Linked DNA regions of Methylocaldum szegediense. The protein of the gene in region 1 interacts with the protein of each later gene in a pairwise test. Links are inferred from orthologs where the notes say so. Each region holds a gene or a part of one and is shown in the gene's direction. Other genes may lie near its edges. The genes, in order: serC and selB.

Evidence for each region.
Region 2: the proteins of serC (region 1) and selB interact in binary tests that used the Escherichia coli proteins (3 or more experiments, as listed by UniProt). The link is inferred for Methylocaldum szegediense from one-to-one orthologs.

What each region holds. Positions count from the first base shown.
Region 1 is NZ_OX458333.1:3,431,763-3,440,981, forward strand. What follows is about bases 2,944-5,942. They hold serC (3-phosphoserine/phosphohydroxythreonine transaminase), read left to right. Parts: upstream 2,944-3,901; coding sequence 3,902-4,984; downstream 4,985-5,942. Other genes in these bases: gyrA (DNA gyrase subunit A), read left to right, coding at 2,944-3,909; QEN43_RS14755 (phosphoglycerate dehydrogenase), read left to right, coding at 4,989-5,942. Outside these bases: QEN43_RS14740 (ATP-binding protein), read left to right, coding at 1-1,105; more of gyrA, read left to right, coding at 1,330-2,943; more of QEN43_RS14755, read left to right, coding at 5,943-6,152; pheA (prephenate dehydratase), read left to right, coding at 6,162-7,268; hisC (histidinol-phosphate transaminase), read left to right, coding at 7,298-8,413; QEN43_RS14770 (prephenate dehydrogenase), read left to right, coding at 8,410-9,219. UniProt on the Escherichia coli protein: Catalyzes the reversible conversion of 3-phosphohydroxypyruvate to phosphoserine and of 3-hydroxy-2-oxo-4-phosphonooxybutanoate to phosphohydroxythreonine. Is involved in both pyridoxine and serine biosynthesis.
Region 2 is NZ_OX458333.1:71,605-80,823, reverse strand. The notes cover bases 4,067-7,065. They hold selB (selenocysteine-specific translation elongation factor), read left to right. Parts: upstream 4,067-4,613; coding sequence 4,614-6,518; downstream 6,519-7,065. Other genes in these bases: QEN43_RS00390 (hypothetical protein), read left to right, coding at 4,067-4,614. In the rest of the region: formate dehydrogenase accessory protein FdhE, read left to right, coding at 1-713; QEN43_RS00400 (IS630 family transposase), read left to right, coding at 794-1,723; selA (L-seryl-tRNA(Sec) selenium transferase), read left to right, coding at 2,287-3,687; more of QEN43_RS00390, read left to right, coding at 3,850-4,066; QEN43_RS00375 (SOS response-associated peptidase), read left to right, coding at 8,536-9,219. UniProt on the Escherichia coli protein: Translation factor necessary for the incorporation of selenocysteine into proteins. It probably replaces EF-Tu for the insertion of selenocysteine directed by the UGA codon. SelB binds GTP and GDP.

The sequences.
Region 1 (9,219 bases):
GAACGCACACATCATCTTGCTCGATCTGCACGGCGAGTATTGTTGGAGAGATCGAACCAGGGCTTTGCACTCCGCTTTCAAGCCGGAACAGACGCGTTATCTCGACGCGCGGGCGCTGGAGATTCCTTATTGGCTTATGACCTTCGCGGAGTTAGTCGACTTGTTGGTTGACCGCAACGATCCGGGAGCCGCCATACAGACGGCGTTTTTACGCGAGACGATTTTCGAGTTGAAGAAAAAGGAGGCAAAAGTCCTTGATTTGGAGACGATTTCACTCGACTCGCCGATCTATTTTTCCTTGCGCGAGGTTTACGAGACCTTCAAAGAAGCGAATGAATTCCGCACCGATTTCGGCAAGACCAAAGGCCCGCTGTTTGGTCAGTTCGACGAGTTTTTGGTCAAACTGCTAAGCCGGCTCAATGATGTGCGTTACGATTTTTTGCTCAATCCGGTGAGGCGAAACCGCTCGGAAACCCTGCCGGGGCTGTTGCGGGATTTCGTTGGCCTGGGCGATCCGAAATGCCAGGTCACAGTCATCGATCTGAGTCCGGTGCCGTTCGATGTTCGTCCGACGGTTTCTGCGCAGATCGGCCGGTTGGCCTTCGAATTCAATTACTGGAACCCGTTCAACCGCGAATTCCCGATTCTGCTGGTCTGCGAGGAAGCTCATGCCTACATTCCCCGTGAATCCAACACCCAGTTCGAAGGAACTCGCAAGAGCATGGAACGCATCGCCAAGGAAGGACGTAAGTACGGCGTCGGCTTGGGCGTGATTAGTCAACGGCCCCACGAGCTGTCGGAAACAGTATTGTCTCAATGCGGTACATATATCTGTCTGCGCATTACCAATCCCGATGACCAGGATTACGTGCGCAAGCTGGTGCCGGAAGGCGAAACTGATTTGGTCGATATCTTGACTTCTCTCGGTCGCGGTGAAGCGATGATTCTCGGTGAGGCGATCCCGCTTCCCACCCGGACCCAGATTCACAAACCCGATCCTACGCCCAACAGCAACGATGCGGATTTCTACACCGCCTGGACATCGGGTCCGGAAAACTTGGACATTGAAGGTATCGTTGACCGCTGGAGACGGCAGGGAAGGTAAGCCGGCGGTGGTCTGAGCAAATTTTTGCCGTTCCAAGGAAAACCTGGGGCGGCAACGCCTTAGCTCGGCTCGCTGAAGCTCTTCCACAACCTTATCCACAGAAACGGTGGATAACCACAGTTCTGCTTTAGTGGAGCGGCCTCGTCTCAAAGGTTATAATGCCCCCCGGTAATTGCGCTGCATTTTCATTGCGGCGCTGCTCCTTCACGGTACAGCGATCCCTCATGACTTCCTTCGCCAAAGAAATCATTCCGGTCAATCTCGAAGACGAGATGAAGCAGTCCTACCTCGATTACGCCATGAGCGTGATCGTGGGACGGGCCTTACCGGATGTTCGCGACGGCCTGAAACCGGTGCATCGGCGCGTGCTCTACGCCATGCACGAATTGAGCAACGACTGGAACAAACCTTATAAGAAATCCGCCCGCGTGGTGGGCGATGTCATCGGTAAATACCATCCTCACGGCGACGCCGCAGTTTACGACACCATCGTGCGCATGGCCCAGCCGTTCTCGCTGCGCTACATGTTGATCGATGGCCAAGGCAATTTCGGGTCGGTGGACGGGGATCCGCCGGCGGCCATGCGTTATACCGAAGTGCGCATGGCCCGGATTGCACACGAACTGCTTGCGGATCTCGAGAAAGAAACGGTCGACTTCGTTCCGAACTACGACGAATCCGAGAAAGAGCCTTCCGTGTTGCCAACGCGCATTCCGAATCTGCTTATCAATGGTTCGGCTGGCATCGCGGTAGGCATGGCGACCAACATCCCGCCCCACAATCTCAACGAAGTCATCGATGCCTGCTTGCTGCTGATCGAGAAACCGGATGCCAGTATTGCCGAACTGATGGAACACATTCCGGGTCCGGATTTTCCCACGGCGGGAATCATCAACGGGGCGAGCGGCATCCGAGAAGCGTATCTTACCGGGCGGGGGCGAATTTTCATCCGAGCCCGCTGCGATTTCGAGGATGACGGTGGGCGCACCAGCATCGTCGTCACCGAGCTGCCGTACCAGGTGAACAAGGCGCGGCTCATGGAAAAAATCGCCGAGCTGGTCAAGGAAGGAAAGCTGGAGGGTATTTCCGGACTGCGCGACGAATCGGACAAGGAGGGCATGCGCATGGTGATCGAGCTCAAGCGCGGCGAAGTGCCGGAAGTAGTGCTGAACAATCTGTATCAGCAGACCGCCATGCAGAGCGTGTTCGGCATCAATATGGTGGCCTTGGCGGATGGCCGCCCGCGCTGCATGAATCTCAAGGAGTTGCTCGCGGCCTTCATCGACCATCGCCGCGAAGTCGTCACCCGGCGCACGCTGTACGATCTCAGAAAGGCGCGCGAGCGGGCTCATATCCTGGAAGGACAGGCCGTCGCCCTCGCGAATATCGACGAAGTGATCGAACTGATCAAGACCTCGCCCACCCCGGCGGACGCGAAACAGCGGCTGCTGGAGCGCACCTGGCGTCCAGGAGTGGTTTCGGAGCTTCTGGCGCGGGCGGAGGACGCGATGCGGTCGCGTCCGGAAAACCTTGCGGTCGGTTATGGTTTGACCGAAAACGGCTACAACCTGTCACCCGAGCAGGCGCAGGCGATCTTGGATCTCCGTCTGCACCGCCTGACCGGTCTCGAACAGGACAAGATCATTGACGAGTACAAGCAGCTCTTGGCGCAGATCGACGAGTTCCTGGAAATTCTGGCCAGTGACAAGCGGCTGATGGAAGTCATCCGCGACGAGCTCCTAGCCATCCGCGAGCAGTTCGGCGACAAGCGCCGCACCCAAATCATCGAGGATCATCTCGATTTATCCGCCGAAGATTTGATTACCGAGGAAGATGTGGTGGTCACGGTCTCGCACGAGGGCTACGTGAAATCGCAGCCTCTCAGTGCCTATCGTGCGCAGCGGCGAGGCGGTCGCGGCAAGGCGGCTGCGACGACCAAGGAAGAGGATTTCATCGAAAAACTTATAGTGGCCAACACCCACGACACCATTCTGTGTTTTTCGAGCGTGGGCAAAGTGTACTGGCTCAAAGTCTACGAGCTACCTTCGGCCAGCCGGGCTTCGCGCGGCAAGCCTTTCGTCAATCTCCTACCGTTGGAGCAGGGCGAGCGCATCAATGCCATTCTGCCGGTGCGGGAGTTCGATGGAAGCCATTATGTGTTCATGGCGACAGCATCCGGCATCGTCAAGAAAGTGGCCCTAGGGGAATTCGAACGTCCGCGCCCGTCTGGGAAAATCGCCATCGATCTTCGCCAGGACGATTATTTGGTGAATGCTGCCATCACAGACGGCAAGCAGCGGGTCATGCTGTTCAGCAATGCGGGCAAGGCCGTTTGCTTCGAGGAGGACGACGTCCGGCCTATGGGGCGCGGCGCGACCGGCGTTCGTGGTATGACGCTGAACGACGGACAAAAGATCATCGCTCTCATTATCGGCACCGAGGGATCGGTGTTGAATGTCACCGAAAACGGCTTCGGCAAACGCACGGCCCTAAGCGAGTTCCCGGTACATCGTCGCGGTGGTCAGGGTGTGATCGCCATTCAAACCAGCGAACGTAACGGCTCGGTGGTCGGCGCTGTGCTGGTACAGGACTCGGATGAAATCATGTTGATCACGGACGCCGGCACACTCGTAAGGACGCGAGTCGAAGAGATTCGGGAACTCGGACGCAACACCCAGGGTGTGATGGTCATTCGTCTCAATCCGGGCGAAAAAGTGGTCGGAGTGGACAGGATTCCGGTTCTCGAGGGCGAAAACGAGGAATTGGCGGAGTCGAATGGAAACGAGGAGGGTGGCGATGGCTAGGATTTTCAATTTCAGCGCGGGACCGTCCATGCTTCCGGAGGCGGTATTGTTGCGCGCGCGCGAAGAATTGCCGGATTGGCACTCCACCGGCATGTCGATCATGGAAATGAGCCACCGGGGCAAGGATTTTGTCGCCGTCGCTGAAAAATCCGAAGCGGATCTGCGAGAACTACTGGCGATTCCGGCCAACTATAAGGTCCTGTTTTTGCAAGGCGGCGCGACCGGGCAGTTCGCGGCGGTTCCGATGAATCTGTTACGGGGGAGATCTAAGGCCTGTTACGTCAATACCGGTCTTTGGTCGGAAAAGGCCATTGCCGAGGCCGAGCGTTACTGCTCAGTGACCGTTGCGGCGAGCTCCAAGGAAAGTGGATTTGTGACGATTCCGGATCGCGCGGACTGGCGAATCGATCAAGATGCCGCTTATCTCCATTACACCGCTAACGAAACCATCGGCGGGGTTGAATTCCAGGACATCCCGGACTCGGCCGGTCTGCCGCTGGTTTGCGATATGTCGTCCAATATCCTGTCGAGGCCATTGGATGTCACGCGATTCGGGCTGATTTATGCCGGGGCACAGAAAAACATGGGGCCTTCCGGCATCGTCGTGGTGATCGTGCGTGACGACCTCATCGGGCAGGCTCGCGATGACACACCCTCGATCTTCAACTATAAGAAGCAGGCTGACAGCGGTTCCATGCTCAACACACCGCCGACCTACAACTGGTATTTGCTCGGCCTGGTACTGGAGTGGCTGAAAGAGCAGGGCGGATTGGCTGCCGTCGAGGCGCGCAACATACGTAAGGCGGAAAAACTGTATGCCGCCATCGATAGATCAGCGCTCTATTCGAATCCCGTCGACCCGGCTTATCGCTCCCGCATGAACGTTCCGTTTCGGTTGGCGAAAACGGACCTCGAAAAAACGTTTCTGGCGGAGGCTAGGGCGGCAGGATTAGTCAACCTCGAGGGGCACCGGTCGGTGGGCGGATTCAGGGCGAGTATCTATAACGCCATGCCTGAAGAAGGCGTCGATGCCCTGATCGAATTTATGCGCGAATTCGAGCGCAAATACGGATAGCTTGATGTTCAAGGTTCTCACGTACGACAACATTTCGATAGCCGGTCTGGAGCGATTGCCCCGCGACCGCTACGAGGTTGCGTCGGAAATACAGCATCCGGACGCTATCCTGTTGCGTTCACATAACCTCCACGGCGTGCCGATTCCCGAATCGGTCAAGGCGGTGGGGCGCGCTGGGGCCGGGGTCAACAATATTCCTGTCGCCGAGTATTCGAAGCGCGGCGTTCCAGTGTTCAACGCTCCGGGTGCCAACGCCAATGCCGTGAAAGAGCTGGTCATCGCGGGCATGCTGCTGGCGGCCCGGAATATTTGCGCCGCTTGGGATTTTGCCCGCCAGCTGGAGGGTGACGACGAAGTCATTCATCATCAGGTGGAAAAGCATAAGAAGCAATTTGCGGGTTTTGAGCTGGCGGGCAAGACTCTGGGTGTTTTGGGGTTGGGGGCGATCGGTGTCAAAGTAGCGAATGCGGCGGTGGCTTTGGGTATGCACGTGATCGGTTACGATCCTCTGCTAACGGTCGAAAGCGCTTGGCAGTTGTCTTCGTCGGTTGCGCGGGCCGCAAGCATTGACGATTTGATCGCCAAAGTCGACCTTCTCACGCTTCATGTGCCCCTGAACGATCAGACGCGCCACCTCGTGAATGCCGCGCGGATCGGTATCATGAAAAAAGGCGCCGTTTTGCTTAATTTTTCCCGTGCCGGCATCGTGGACGATGCCAGTGTTTGCAACGCTTTGAACACGGGCCACCTCACGGCGTATGTGACCGATTTTCCCTCGCGCGTTATGCTCAAGCATCCGCGAGCGATCGTCCTTCCGCACATCGGTGCCTCTACGGCCGAAGCCGAAGAGAACTGTGCGGTTTTTGTGGCCGATCGGATACGGGATTTCCTGGAAAACGGCAACATCCGGCATTCAGTCAATTTTCCGGACGTGGTCATGCCGCGTACCGAAGGCATCCGCTTAGGAATAGCCAACGAGAACGTGCCCAATATGGTGGGGCAGATTTCCAGTGCGCTGGCCGATGCCAACCTCAATATTCTCGATTTATTGAACAAGTCGAGAGGAGAGCTCGCATATACACTCATCGACCTTAATTCCGAGGTTCCGCCGGAAACGCTGGAACGCATCCGTGCCATCAAGGGAGTGCTCTCGGCCCGCGTCATATAACGAGTTGTCATGGCGAATTCGAATAAATCATCGACTGCTGATACTGCGTTGCTTCAGCTCCGTAAGGAGATCGATGCGATCGATGATCGCATCTTGGATCTATTGAATCAGCGTGCTCGCTGTGCTCAGCAAGTCGCCGAGATCAAAACTGCCGCTGGCGAGGTCGATTGTTTTCACCGTCCTGAACGGGAGGCGGAAGTGTTGCGCCGTATTGCCGAAAACAATCGCGGACCTCTGAGCCAAGAGGCAGTCACCCGTTTTTTCCGCGAGTTGATGTCGGAATGCCTGGCTTTGGAAAAACCGCTGGCCGTTGCTTTTCTGGGACCCCAAGGCACGTTCACGCAGCAGGCCGCATATAAACATTTCGGTCATGCCATTCAGGCGCTGCCTTTACCTACCATCGACGAGATTTTCCGAGCCGTTGAAAGCGGCGCTTGCCAATACGGCGTGGTGCCCGTCGAAAATTCGACCGAGGGTGTGATCACGCATACCCTGGACAGTTTTCTCCGGTCCTTTTTGCTCATCGCCGGCGAAGTGGGGTTGCGGATTCATCACAACCTGATGAGTACGGTGAGCAGTTCGGAGGAGATACGGGAAGTCTTCTCCCATCAGCAATCACTTGCGCAGTGTCGAGGATGGCTGGATCGTTATCTTCCGAACGTTCGGAGGACGCCCGTGAGCAGCAACGCCGAGGCGGCGCGACTGGCCGCGGTTATGCCGAATACCGCAGCCATAGCAGGGGAAGTGGCGGCCGAGCTGTACGGACTCACTATCCTAGAGCGCAACATCGAGGACGAACCCGACAATACCACGCGATTTCTGGTTATCGGACGAAACCCAGTCGGCGCCACCGGAAACGACAAGACCTCATTGCTTCTTTCGACCCGGAACAACCCCGGTGCTCTTTATGCCGTTCTCGAGCCGTTTGCCAGACATGGCATCAGCATGACTAAAATCGAGTCTAGGCCGTCTCGACGGGGGACGTGGGATTATGTTTTTTTCATCGACGTGGAAGGACACCGCGACGATCCTCGATTGGCGGAAGCCTTAAAGGATGTTGAGAAAAGTGTCACCATGTTGAAAATCTTGGGCTCTTACCCTCGAGCCTCGTTTTGATGCTTGATCCCGGTACTCGACTCGCTTCCATGAAAGTAGAACACCTAGCTGCTCCCGGAGTTCGGGCGCTCACCCCTTATCTGCCTGGTAAACCCATTAGCGAATTGGAGCGGGAACTGGGACTTTCCACTATCGTCAAATTGGCGTCAAACGAGAACCCGCGCGGACCGAGCCCTAAGGCGCTCGAAGCAGCCCGTCGCGCGCTATCCGAGAGCCATCTTTATCCGGACGGCGGCGGTTTCGAGCTCAAGGCTGCTTTATCGGCCAAACTCAATGTGCGGCCTGAACAGATTACCTTGGGTAACGGTTCCAACGACGTCCTGGAATTGGTGGCCCGCGTTTTCCTATCCGCTGAGTCGAAAGCGATCTATTCCGAGTATGCTTTTGCAATTTACCCCATCGTGACCCAGGCCGTCGGCGCGAAGGCTGCCGTTGCACCGGCCCATGACGGTTCACGCGGGCCTCGTTATGGCCATGATTTGCAGGCCATGGCGCAACGGGTAGACGAAACGACACGGCTGGTCTTCATCGCCAATCCCAATAATCCGACCGGGACCTATTTGACGAAATCGGAGTTACGCGGTTTTCTCGACCACCTCCCGAAAGATGTTGTCGCGGTAGTGGACGAGGCTTATTTCGAGTATGTCGATGCCCCGGATTATCCAGATTGCATTGCGTGGCTGCCCGATTTTCCCAATTTGATCGTTACGCGCACGTTCTCCAAGGCCTATGGGCTGGCAGGGCTTCGGGTCGGCTATGCCGTGTCGAGCCCGTCGATCGCCGACCTTTTAAATCGTGTAAGGCAACCGTTCAACGTCAACTCGGCGGCCTTGGAAGCCGCCAAGGCCGCACTCGAGGACGAGGAGCATCTGATCCACTCCGTGAATCTGAATCGAGCCGGATTGGTTCAACTGTGTGAAGCTTTTGCCGCGCGCGAGTTGAGCTTTATTCCGTCGGTCGGCAACTTTGTTACTGTTGACGTCGCGAAACCGGCAACCCCGGTTTACGACGCGCTGCTACGACAGGGCGTTATCGTCCGGCCGGTCGGCAATTACGGTTTGCCCAATCATTTACGCGTGACCGTCGGTACCGAGGAAGAAAACCGGATTTTCCTCGACGCGCTGGATCGCGTTCTGGCGCTATGATCAATCGTTTATGCATTATCGGCGTAGGGCTGATCGGCGGATCAGTGGCGCGCGCTGCCCGTGCCAAAGAATTGTGCCATGAGATCGTAGGCGTCGATGCCGACGCCGATAACTTGCGAAGTGCATTGGAATGGGGCGTCATCGACGTCGGCTTTTCTGATGTGGCAAAAGGCGCGGCAAATGCCGATATGGTCATGATAGCCACCCCGGTCGGAAGCTTTGATGTCATTTTCAACGCCTTGAAAGCGATTTGGCCGACCGAAGCAGTTGTGACGGACGCTGGCAGCACGAAATGCAGTGTCATCGAATCCGCCAAAAGAGTTTTCGGTGAAGTTCCCGACAATTTCGTACCCGGGCATCCGATCGCAGGAGCCGAAAAAAGCGGAGTGGGGGCTTCGACGGTTGATTTGTTTCAGGGCAAGCGGGTCATTCTGACGCCTCTCGAGACCACATCGCCTTCAGCCGTGAAGCGGGTCGAGCGTCTTTGGCAATCGATGGGCGCGAAGGTTTACCAAATGGAGCCCGCTCATCATGACGAGGTCTTGGCCGCAACCAGCCATTTACCCCATGTGCTAGCGTTCGCTCTGACGAACATGTTGGGGAAGAAAGACGAACAGCAAGAGATTTTTCAGTTTGCCGCCGGCGGATTTCGAGACTTCACCCGCATTGCATCGAGCGATCCGAAAATGTGGCTGGATATTTGCCTCGCAAACCGACGGGAGATCCTACCTCTGATCCACCAGTTCCGCGAGGAGTTAGCCGTGGCCGCCAGCCTGATCGAGAAGGGGGCCACGGACCAACTTTTT
Region 2 (9,219 bases), 3.4 Mb from region 1 along the record:
TCGAGGTTCAGCACGATCTGTGGGAACGGTTTCTTCAGACGCCGTTGCCGGATTCTCACATCATCAGGCGACCGCTGGATAATCAACAGGTACCTGCTTGGCGTGAAGCGCTACGGCTCATTGCCGAACGTCTCGGTGCCGGATCGGAGCCGGTCGCTGCGCTGTGCGAGCGGATCCGGCAGGCGACGGACGAGGAACTCGAGAGCTGGGCGACCTGTTTACTCAGCGCCAACTTCCAGGGCATTGATCCTGGGCTCGCCCCTTTCGTGGCCGCCGCTTTGCAAGTGAGTTGGTCATCGTTTGCCGCTCGCCTGGATCAGGATAGGGTCAGGACAATCGAATGCGGGTATCGCTGCCCGATCTGCGGCTCATGGCTAGTGGCAAGCATGCTGCAGACCGGCGGCTCCGTGCACGGCCTCCGCTATGTCTGTTGCAGCCTGTGCTCCACCGAATGGAACCGGCCCCGCATCCATTGCATACACTGCGGATCCAGCAAGGACGTGTCCTATTTCGGCCTCGAAGGAGCAGGGGAGGCCGTCAAGGCGGAAGCCTGCGCCGGCTGCAAGACCTACGTGAAGCTCATGAACCGGGAGAAGGAGCCATTCGTCGACCCCTTCGCCGACGATCTCGCCACCCTGGGTCTCGATATCCTGATGGTCGAGGAAGGCTACCAGCGCCTGGGATTCAATCTGCTGCTGATACCCGGCAGCTAGAGCGTTTTCATCTCTACCGAAAGGAACTGAGGAAACGGGAAATCGTCTGATTACAAATTTTCCCGATAGAAAGATCCGTGATGAGCCAAGCCTATTCCATCGACCTTCGCCAGCGCGTGATCAGCGCTTGTGATGAGGGACAGAGTGCGTCAGCCGTCGCTGCACGGTTTTCGGTGAGTGTGTCGTTCATCGAGAAACTCAAACGCCAGCGGCGCGAACGCGGGACGCTGGCACCCAAGCCTCATGCGGGCGGCGGTCGGCCGCTTTTGGCCGAATACGACGAGGCGATACGCGCCTACCTGAACGCTAAACCCGACACCACCTTAGCGGAACTGCGTGAGGTCTTGGAGGTGAAGGTTCAACTCTCAACCCTTTGGTACCACCTTGACCGCTTGGGCCTGACCTTCAAAAAAACGCTCCGGGCGGGCGAACAAGACCGAGAGGATGTCCGCCTCGCCCGTGCTCACTGGCAAGCCGAACAAGGGACTCTGAACGCGGCTCAGCTCGTGTTCATCGATGAAACCTTTGTCACCACGGCGATGACTCGGCGGTATGGCTGGGGGCCTCGAGGCGAACGGGTCATTGGAACGGTTCCGCAGGGACAGAGGCAGACGATCACCTTCGTGGCGGCTTTACGCCAGGAGGGGGTGACGGCCCCCATGATCACCGAAGGGCCTATGAACGGCGAGTTATTCTTGGCGTATGTGCCGGAATTTATCTGTCCGACGTTGGTTCTGGGGAATGTGGTCATCTGGGACAATCTGTCCTCCCATCAGGTGAAGGGGGTTCGCGAAGCGATTGAAGCCTGTGGAGCCAAAGTGATGCCTTTGCCGCCTTATAGCCCCGACTTCAATCCCATCGAACAAGTCTTCGCGAAGTTCAAAGCACGGCTTCGCCAGGCGAGTCAACGCACCCTCGACGCGGTTGCGACCACGATGGGAACGCTCTTGAGCCAGTTCACGCCAGGAGAGTGCGTCAATGATTTCCGCAACGCTGGTTATGCCGTATAAGCAAAATGAAAACGCTCTAAAGCGTGGGAGTGGGCTTTAGCCCGCGACCTTATACCCCACTTCACCAAGTTCGTAGCCCGCATGCAGCGTAGCGGAATGCGGGGAATGGGTTTGTCCCGGATTCCGCGTGCGCTCCAACCGGGCTACGGGTTATTCCATGCCGCATTCGAATGAAACATGAATCGTAGGGTGGGTTAGCCCCTCGACTCCGCTCGGGACAGGCTCCGCGTAACCCACCGACCCTTCGACCTGGCTCAGGACAGGTTCGAGGTCGTGCGGTGGGTTACGGCCTCGCGGCCTAACCCACCCTACAAAAATTAATGCCTTATTGAAAGCGATTTGGAATTAATATCGGCGGTAGGATGTGGTGAGCGAAGCGAACCGCCTTTCGGCTTCGCTCAGGACAGGCTTGTCGAAGGGTTTCTTAAGCCTATTGAGATAGGCTCTAAGTAGGTCCTTCGTAAGCCACCGCCACGCCATAAAGAAAAACGCTCTAAGCCCCACGAGCCGCCCCAATCTCGCTAAAATTCGGCCGATTTATCCGATAGCCCGCCAAAAACGCTATGTCTCTCCCCGACAATCCGTACACCCGTTTACCTTCCGTGGACAGCCTATTGGCACATCCCGATATCGCCGGTTTGAAGGAGCGCTACGGGCACACCACCGTGGTCGCCGCGGTACGGGCTGTGCTGGCCGAGCGGCGCGAGGCGTTGAAAGCGCAGCCCGATTCGGTGCCGGATACGATGCGTCTCGTGGCCGATTGCCGGAAACGCCTGGAAGCCGAGTTCGCGCCCTCGTTGCGTCCCGTATTCAATCTCACCGGCACGGTGTTGCACACCAACCTGGGGCGAGCCTTGCTGGCAGAATCGGCGATCGATGCGGTGTTGGCGGTGCTGGCCCGGCCGAGCAATCTGGAATATGAGCTTACCAGCGCCCGCCGGGGCGATCGCGACGACCATATCGATGGCCTGATTCGCGAGCTGACCGGGGCCGAAGCTGCGACAGTGGTCAACAACAACGCGGCAGCGGTCTTTCTTCTGCTCAATACGCTCGCGATGCGCAAAGAAGTGATCGTGTCTCGTGGAGAGCTGATCGAGATCGGCGGTGCATTCCGCATTCCCGACATCATGTCACGGGCCGGGGCGAAACTGCGCGAAGTGGGCACCACCAACCGTACTCACCTGAAGGACTACGTCGAAGCGTTGAATCCGCACACGGCCTTGATCATGAAGGTGCATCGCAGCAATTACGCCATCATGGGCTTCACCGCCACGGTGCCGGAGGAACAGTTGGCGGAACTCGCCCACAAAAACGGTTTGCCTTTTGTCGAAGACCTGGGCAGCGGCACGCTAATCGATCTTACAGCCTATGGCTTGCCCAAGGAGCCAACTCCGCAGCAAGCTCTAGCCAAAGGCACCGATCTGGTGTGTTTCAGCGGCGACAAACTATTGGGGGGGCCGCAGGCCGGGATACTGGTCGGCCGCAAAGAGTTGATCGCCAAGATCAAGCGCAATCCGCTCAAACGCGCTCTGCGGGTGGACAAGATGACCCTGGCCGCGCTGGAAGCCACACTCAGGCTTTACCGGAGTCCGGAATTGTTGGGCCGGCAGCTGCCGACCCTGCGTCTATTGACGCGGACGGAGGAAGAGATACGAACGCTGGCGCAGCGCATCCTGCCGATGGTGCAGGCTGCCGTGAACACGCACGCCGAGGTGTCCATCGAATCCTGCCGCAGCCAAATCGGCAGCGGTTCCCTGCCCGTGGACCTCCTGCCGAGTGCCTGCCTCGTGCTCAAGCCGAAGGGGAGGGGAGGCGGACGTGCCTTGAACCGTCTGGCCCAAGCGTTTCGCGAGCTGCCGATTCCGGTTATTGGTCGGTTGGAGGACGGCGCTCTGCGCTTTGATCTTCGCTGTCTGGAGGATGAAGCGGGATTTACCGACCAGTTGGCCTTTTTGAGACTTTAGAAATCCCTAATTTAGTGCTTTGATGCTTTGATAGGGCGGGCCCGAGCCTATCAAATGGCTTGGGGCGAACGGTAACATTTTAATGTGGCGAACCTATCGAATCATGAGGCGGAATCCCTTTAATGTCCTTATAAGTTAACCACGAGAAATGAGAGGTTTTTAGTGAGTCACGGATATATTTCCTGCACGGTGTGTAAGCAATTTTTTCGCAATTACGACCAAGAACATGGCTTCGAACGTTGGGGACATGGAGAGCGCGTTCAATTGATAAACAACCCTGCAAGCTGGGGAGCGGCAGACCCAAAGTACCGGTTGTTAGGATTTTCGAAAGGCGAAACACAAAACAAGGCAATGGCAGAAGAAAAGAAAGGCCGGGCAACTTTTGAATCCATCCCATTCAAAGGAATGCGAAAACGCTTTCCGTGGCTGTTTAAAGGCCTTGGGTTACGAGACCTAAACGATCCCGATGAACTATTCCGTCCTTCCGAAAAGGAGTGCCAATCTGGCTCTATTATCAAGTGCTCAATCAGCGTTCTTAAAGCCGATGGCAGTTACTCCTACAAGTTGGAGGACATACTTGGTGCAGACAGTTCCGCAGACGGCATGGTTAGAAAAATTCTACGTACGTGTATTAAGACCCACCTTTCAACGGAGCGTCCCGGACGCACTTTTATCTTGTTCGGACTCGATAAAAGCTTCATCAGTTGGTGTAAGAGCGCCTTTTCGGAAGTGTATGGCGAATTGCGACACATAAAACCAACCACATATCGCAGCGACCATCTCAGTTGGGTTCACGTCGCTCATCCGTCAGGGAATCAAACCGATCCCCAGTATCAGCGATGGTGTGAAGGAAGGACATCCACGGCCAAAGTAATTTGGGCACGAGAGGAACTTGCTTATCGGCAAAGGCAACATAGTGCCTCCTGATGATTGTAGGCACCGCCGGCCACATCGACCACGGTAAAACCGCCCTGGTCAAGGCACTTACCGGGGTGGATGCCGACCGCCTCGTGGAAGAGAAGGCGCGCGGCATGACCATAGACCTGGGCTATGCCTACACGCCGATGGCCAACGGGGACATTCTCGGCTTCGTGGATGTGCCGGGCCACGAAAAATTCATTCACAACATGCTGGCAGGGGCGACCGGGATCGATTTCGCCCTGTTGGTCGTCGCGGCGGACGACGGCCCCATGCCGCAAACCCTGGAGCATCTCCAAATTCTCGACCTGCTCGGCATCCGAAACGGTGCCGTCGCCTTGACCAAGACCGATCTCGTCGACCCGGGTCGCATCGCCCAGGTTGCCGAGGAAATCCGGACTCTGCTTGGTGGCACCGGACTCGAAGGCTGCCCGTTGTTTCCCGTCTCCACAGTCACGGGAGAGGGGGTAGCCAAGCTACGAGCCCATCTGGAGGCTGCTGCCGCGAGTCTCGATACAAGAACCATCCGCGGCGGTTTTCGACTCGCGGTCGATCGCTGTTTCACCATAGCGGGTGCGGGCACGGTAGTCACGGGTACCGTCTTCTCCGGTCGAGTCGCGGTGGGTGACAGGTTGCTTCTTTCGCCTTCGGGCCGCCCAGTCCGGGTACGCGGCATTCACGCACAGAACCGCCCGGCCGAAGAGGGGTTGGCAGGGCAACGCTGCGCGCTCAATCTGGCCGACGTGGAAAAACGCGAAGTGCAGCGGGGCGATTGGGTATTGGCACCGGAACTCCATCTGCCGACGACCCGCCTCGACGTACGGCTCACGCTGCTCGCCAGCGAAACCAGGCCGTTGAAGCATTGGACGCCGGTGCACGTCCATCTCGGCGCTATCCACGCCACCGCGCGGGTCGCCTTGCTGCAGGACGCTCCTTTGGAGCCGGGTGGCAACGCTCTCGCCCAATTGGTTCTGGACAAACCCACCTGCGCCGTCAACGGCGATCGTTGCATTCTCCGCGACGCCTCCGCGCGGCGCACACTCGCCGGCGGACGGGTTCTGGATGCCCAGCCGCCAGTGCGTGGCCGCCGTACGGCACAGCGCTTGGAGATCTTATCAGCCTGGGAGCAAGCCGAACCGCAGGCGATGTTGCGGACAATGCTCTCCATTTCGCCCAACGGGGTCGACCTGCAGGGATTCGCCGCCAACGCCAACCTGACAGCGGCTGAACTGGACGATCTTTGCCGAAATCTAGAACTCCGGCGCGTTGCAGGAACAAAGCCGATCGCCTTCGCGCCAGAATACTGGAGCCGGCTTAAACAGGCGGTAATCGAAACGCTCAAGAAAGAGCACGAAGACGTGCCCGACTCGCTAGGTCTCAACTCCGAGCAACTGCGCCTTCGTACCGCACCACGGCTGGAACGGGCAGTTTTCGCACAGCTCTTGGCCGAACTGCTCGAAGAAGGGCTGTGTGCGCGGGACGGTTCCTGGTGGCACCTGCCGGGCCACGAAATCACCCTTTCCGAAGCGGACGAACAGCTATGGCAGCGAATTTCGCCCCTGCTCCTGGAACGTCCTTTCCAGCCGCCCCGGGTGCGCGATATTGCTCGCGCGGAATCCCTGGACGAAACAGCGGTGCGGAAGCTTCTGATGCAGGCGGCGCGCATGGGCCGGGTTTACCGTGTCGCGCACGATCACTATTTCGACCGAACGGCCGTCGCCACCCTGGCCGATATCGTCCGCGGCCTTGCCCGGGAAACCCCCGACGGCACGATAAAGGCCGCGACATTCCGCGACCGCATCGGCACCGGCCGAAAGCTCGCCATCCATATCCTGGAATACTTCGATCGAGTCGGCCTGACCCGCCGCCTGCGCGATACGCACGTGCTGCGCAACGGCGGGTTGCAATTTTGACCACTTGGTTCCGCGGCAACGCTGAATAGCTGTTCCTGCTTTTACTAGGACACAAAAAGGCCGGATACTTGTTAAACGGCAGCGCCTATCACAGCTTGCCGAAGAGGGACTTTGCCAACCTCATATCAGTGCTAAGTTTCTTACTTCTATTCGGCATTCAAGTGAACATTACGTAGGGTGGGTTAGGCGCGTACCAGACAGCTTTTCTCGATCACTGGGCTATGAACGCGCCGTAACCCACCGATTCCGCGGCCTTATTGAAAGCAATTTGAATTACCCTGAACGTTTCCAAAACAAGATCTGAAAAGCCTTGTCCTCTGGGCGAAGTACCGTTGGTCCCGGCCGAAAGTGCCGGCGCCGGATATCCGGTGTAGATTGGCGATCCTTTCTTGACGAAAGTGTTGGGCCGTTACACCAGACGGGAAGAATTCCAGTTCAATCCGTTCAAGGCACTGACCACACCTCGTCTATCTGATTCAGCACCGTGGATATAAATCCTGATGGTGCTCACGTCTTTGAGCCCCGGTGAATCGCTGGCCAATCGCTCTCTATAGAAAACGCAAGAGCGTTGCCAAAGATTGATTATGCGTCGAAGCAGACACCTTGCCTTTCACTGCCAGACGGATAGAAAAACGTCACATCGACATTACCCATATCGAGGGAATGGCGTTTGCCGTTAAGAGAATAAGGCATCTGATTCATTGGTCATTGGGTGGATTGTGTTTCCTTAACTAATTAGCTTATGCGGACGAGTATCTGATTTAGTAGTTTAGGATCGCTAGCGGCCGGAAACGTGTTTGTGTCAAGTCCCGCAAGATCGTAAACCTTCTTTCGAAAAAGATGAGGATGGGACAGTTGCCAGTTTTTGAGAGCCTGGATCGGGGTGAGATGGCCTAAGGCCTTTTGGGGAATGTGATGATTGTACAGCTCGACATAGCGGTGCAGGGTGGTGTCCAGATCGGCGGTTGAATCGAAGTGATGGGTTTGCAACACCTCCTCGATGCGGCCATTGAAGCGTTCCACCAGGCCATTCGTTTGGGGCCGGCCCGGCGGAATCAGGCGATGTTCGATGCCTTGTTCAGTACAGAGGCGGTCAAACTCATGCGTCCCCGAGGGCTGCCGAGTTCGGGTCAGGAAACGGTCGGTAAACTCCGAGCCGTTGTCGGTCAGGCATTTCTGGATGCGGAAAGGCGCGGCCTGAATCACCGCTTTGAGGAAGTCCTTTGCGCTTAAGGCGGTGCGGTTGGGCTTGAGGGCGACATAGACCCAGCGGGTGGCGCGGTCGATGGCGACGAACAGGTATCGGCGGGGTTCGCCGTCGATGGCGGGCAAGTACTTAACATCCAGGTGAAGGAAGCCGGGCTCATAGGCCTTGAAGGGTTTGACCTTCGCCTTCTCTGTAGGCGGAAGCAGGGTCTTGAGGGACGCCACCCCGTGGCGGCGCAGGCAGCGGTCTAGCCCGGAACGGGACACGGCGGGATTGAGAAATTCCCGGGTCACGGCCAGGAGATCATCCAAGGGGAGGAGCAGAGCTTGGCGGAGGTAGACCACGATGGCTTCCTGGGCGGGCGTGAGCGTGGTTCTGAGGGTGTGGGGCCGGTGTGAGGCATCTTCGACCGAGGAGCGGTGTTTCCACTTGCGGACGGTCGTTCGGCTAATGCCATGCTTTTGGGCCAAGGCGCGCTCGCTCAACGTGGACGCTTGAATGGCCTGCCGAACGGCCGGGGTGGTACGGGCGTTCTTATGAAGACGAATCTGCATGGAGAGAAACCTCACTTGGACGAACCGAATATCTCCTGGAGAAGGCTCCGGGCTTCGAACAGAGCATAACTCCTTCTCGGTAAATAATCACACGAGACGCGACAGTTAGGCGAACAAGCAGACGGTCCATGACAACCGGCTGCATACTCAATTCGCCGGAGGCTGGTCTTCGGACCGACCTCCGGTTTATCTTCGTAACGGCTCGGTGTGCCCATATCAGGAGACGACTGTCGCCCAATCGCGTTACACTGTCCCCATGTGCGGACGCTTTGCCCAATACACTCCTCCGGGACGACTCGCGCGGCAGTTCGAGATTTCGGAAACGAAGATCCGGATTTTCGATGCCCGGCCTCGCTATAACGTCGCGCCAACACAGCCCGTCCTAGCTGTGCGGTTGGATCCTGAGGGCGAGCGAGAGATGGTCCCGCTGACCTGGGGACTTCTGCCCTTCTGGGCCAAGGAGTCTAAACTGCCCTACTCCACTATCAACGCGCGGGCGGAAACGGTGGCCGACAAACCCGCTTATCGGCAGCCATTCCGAAAACGCCGCTGCCTGATTCCCGCAGACTTTTTTTACGAATGGAAAGCGGAAGGAACGGGCAAACAACCCTATGCGATTGGCCTTCAATCCGGAGAACCGTTCGCCTTGGCAGGACTATGGGACCGCTGGGAGGGCGATGGACAGACGATCGAATCCTGCACGATCATTGTGACTCGGGCGAATACCCTCATGGCGACGATCCACGACCGCATGCCGGTGATCCTGCCACCGTCCGCCTATGACGTATGGCTTGATCCTGAAACCCCGTTGGAGACCGTCCAGGCTCTCCTACAACCGTTTGCGGTCGAACCCATGCGGCTTTATCCCGTAAGCCGGCGGGTGAACAGCCCGAAGAACGACGATCCCACGCTGGTAGAGCCGGTTGCCCAGGCGACCTGA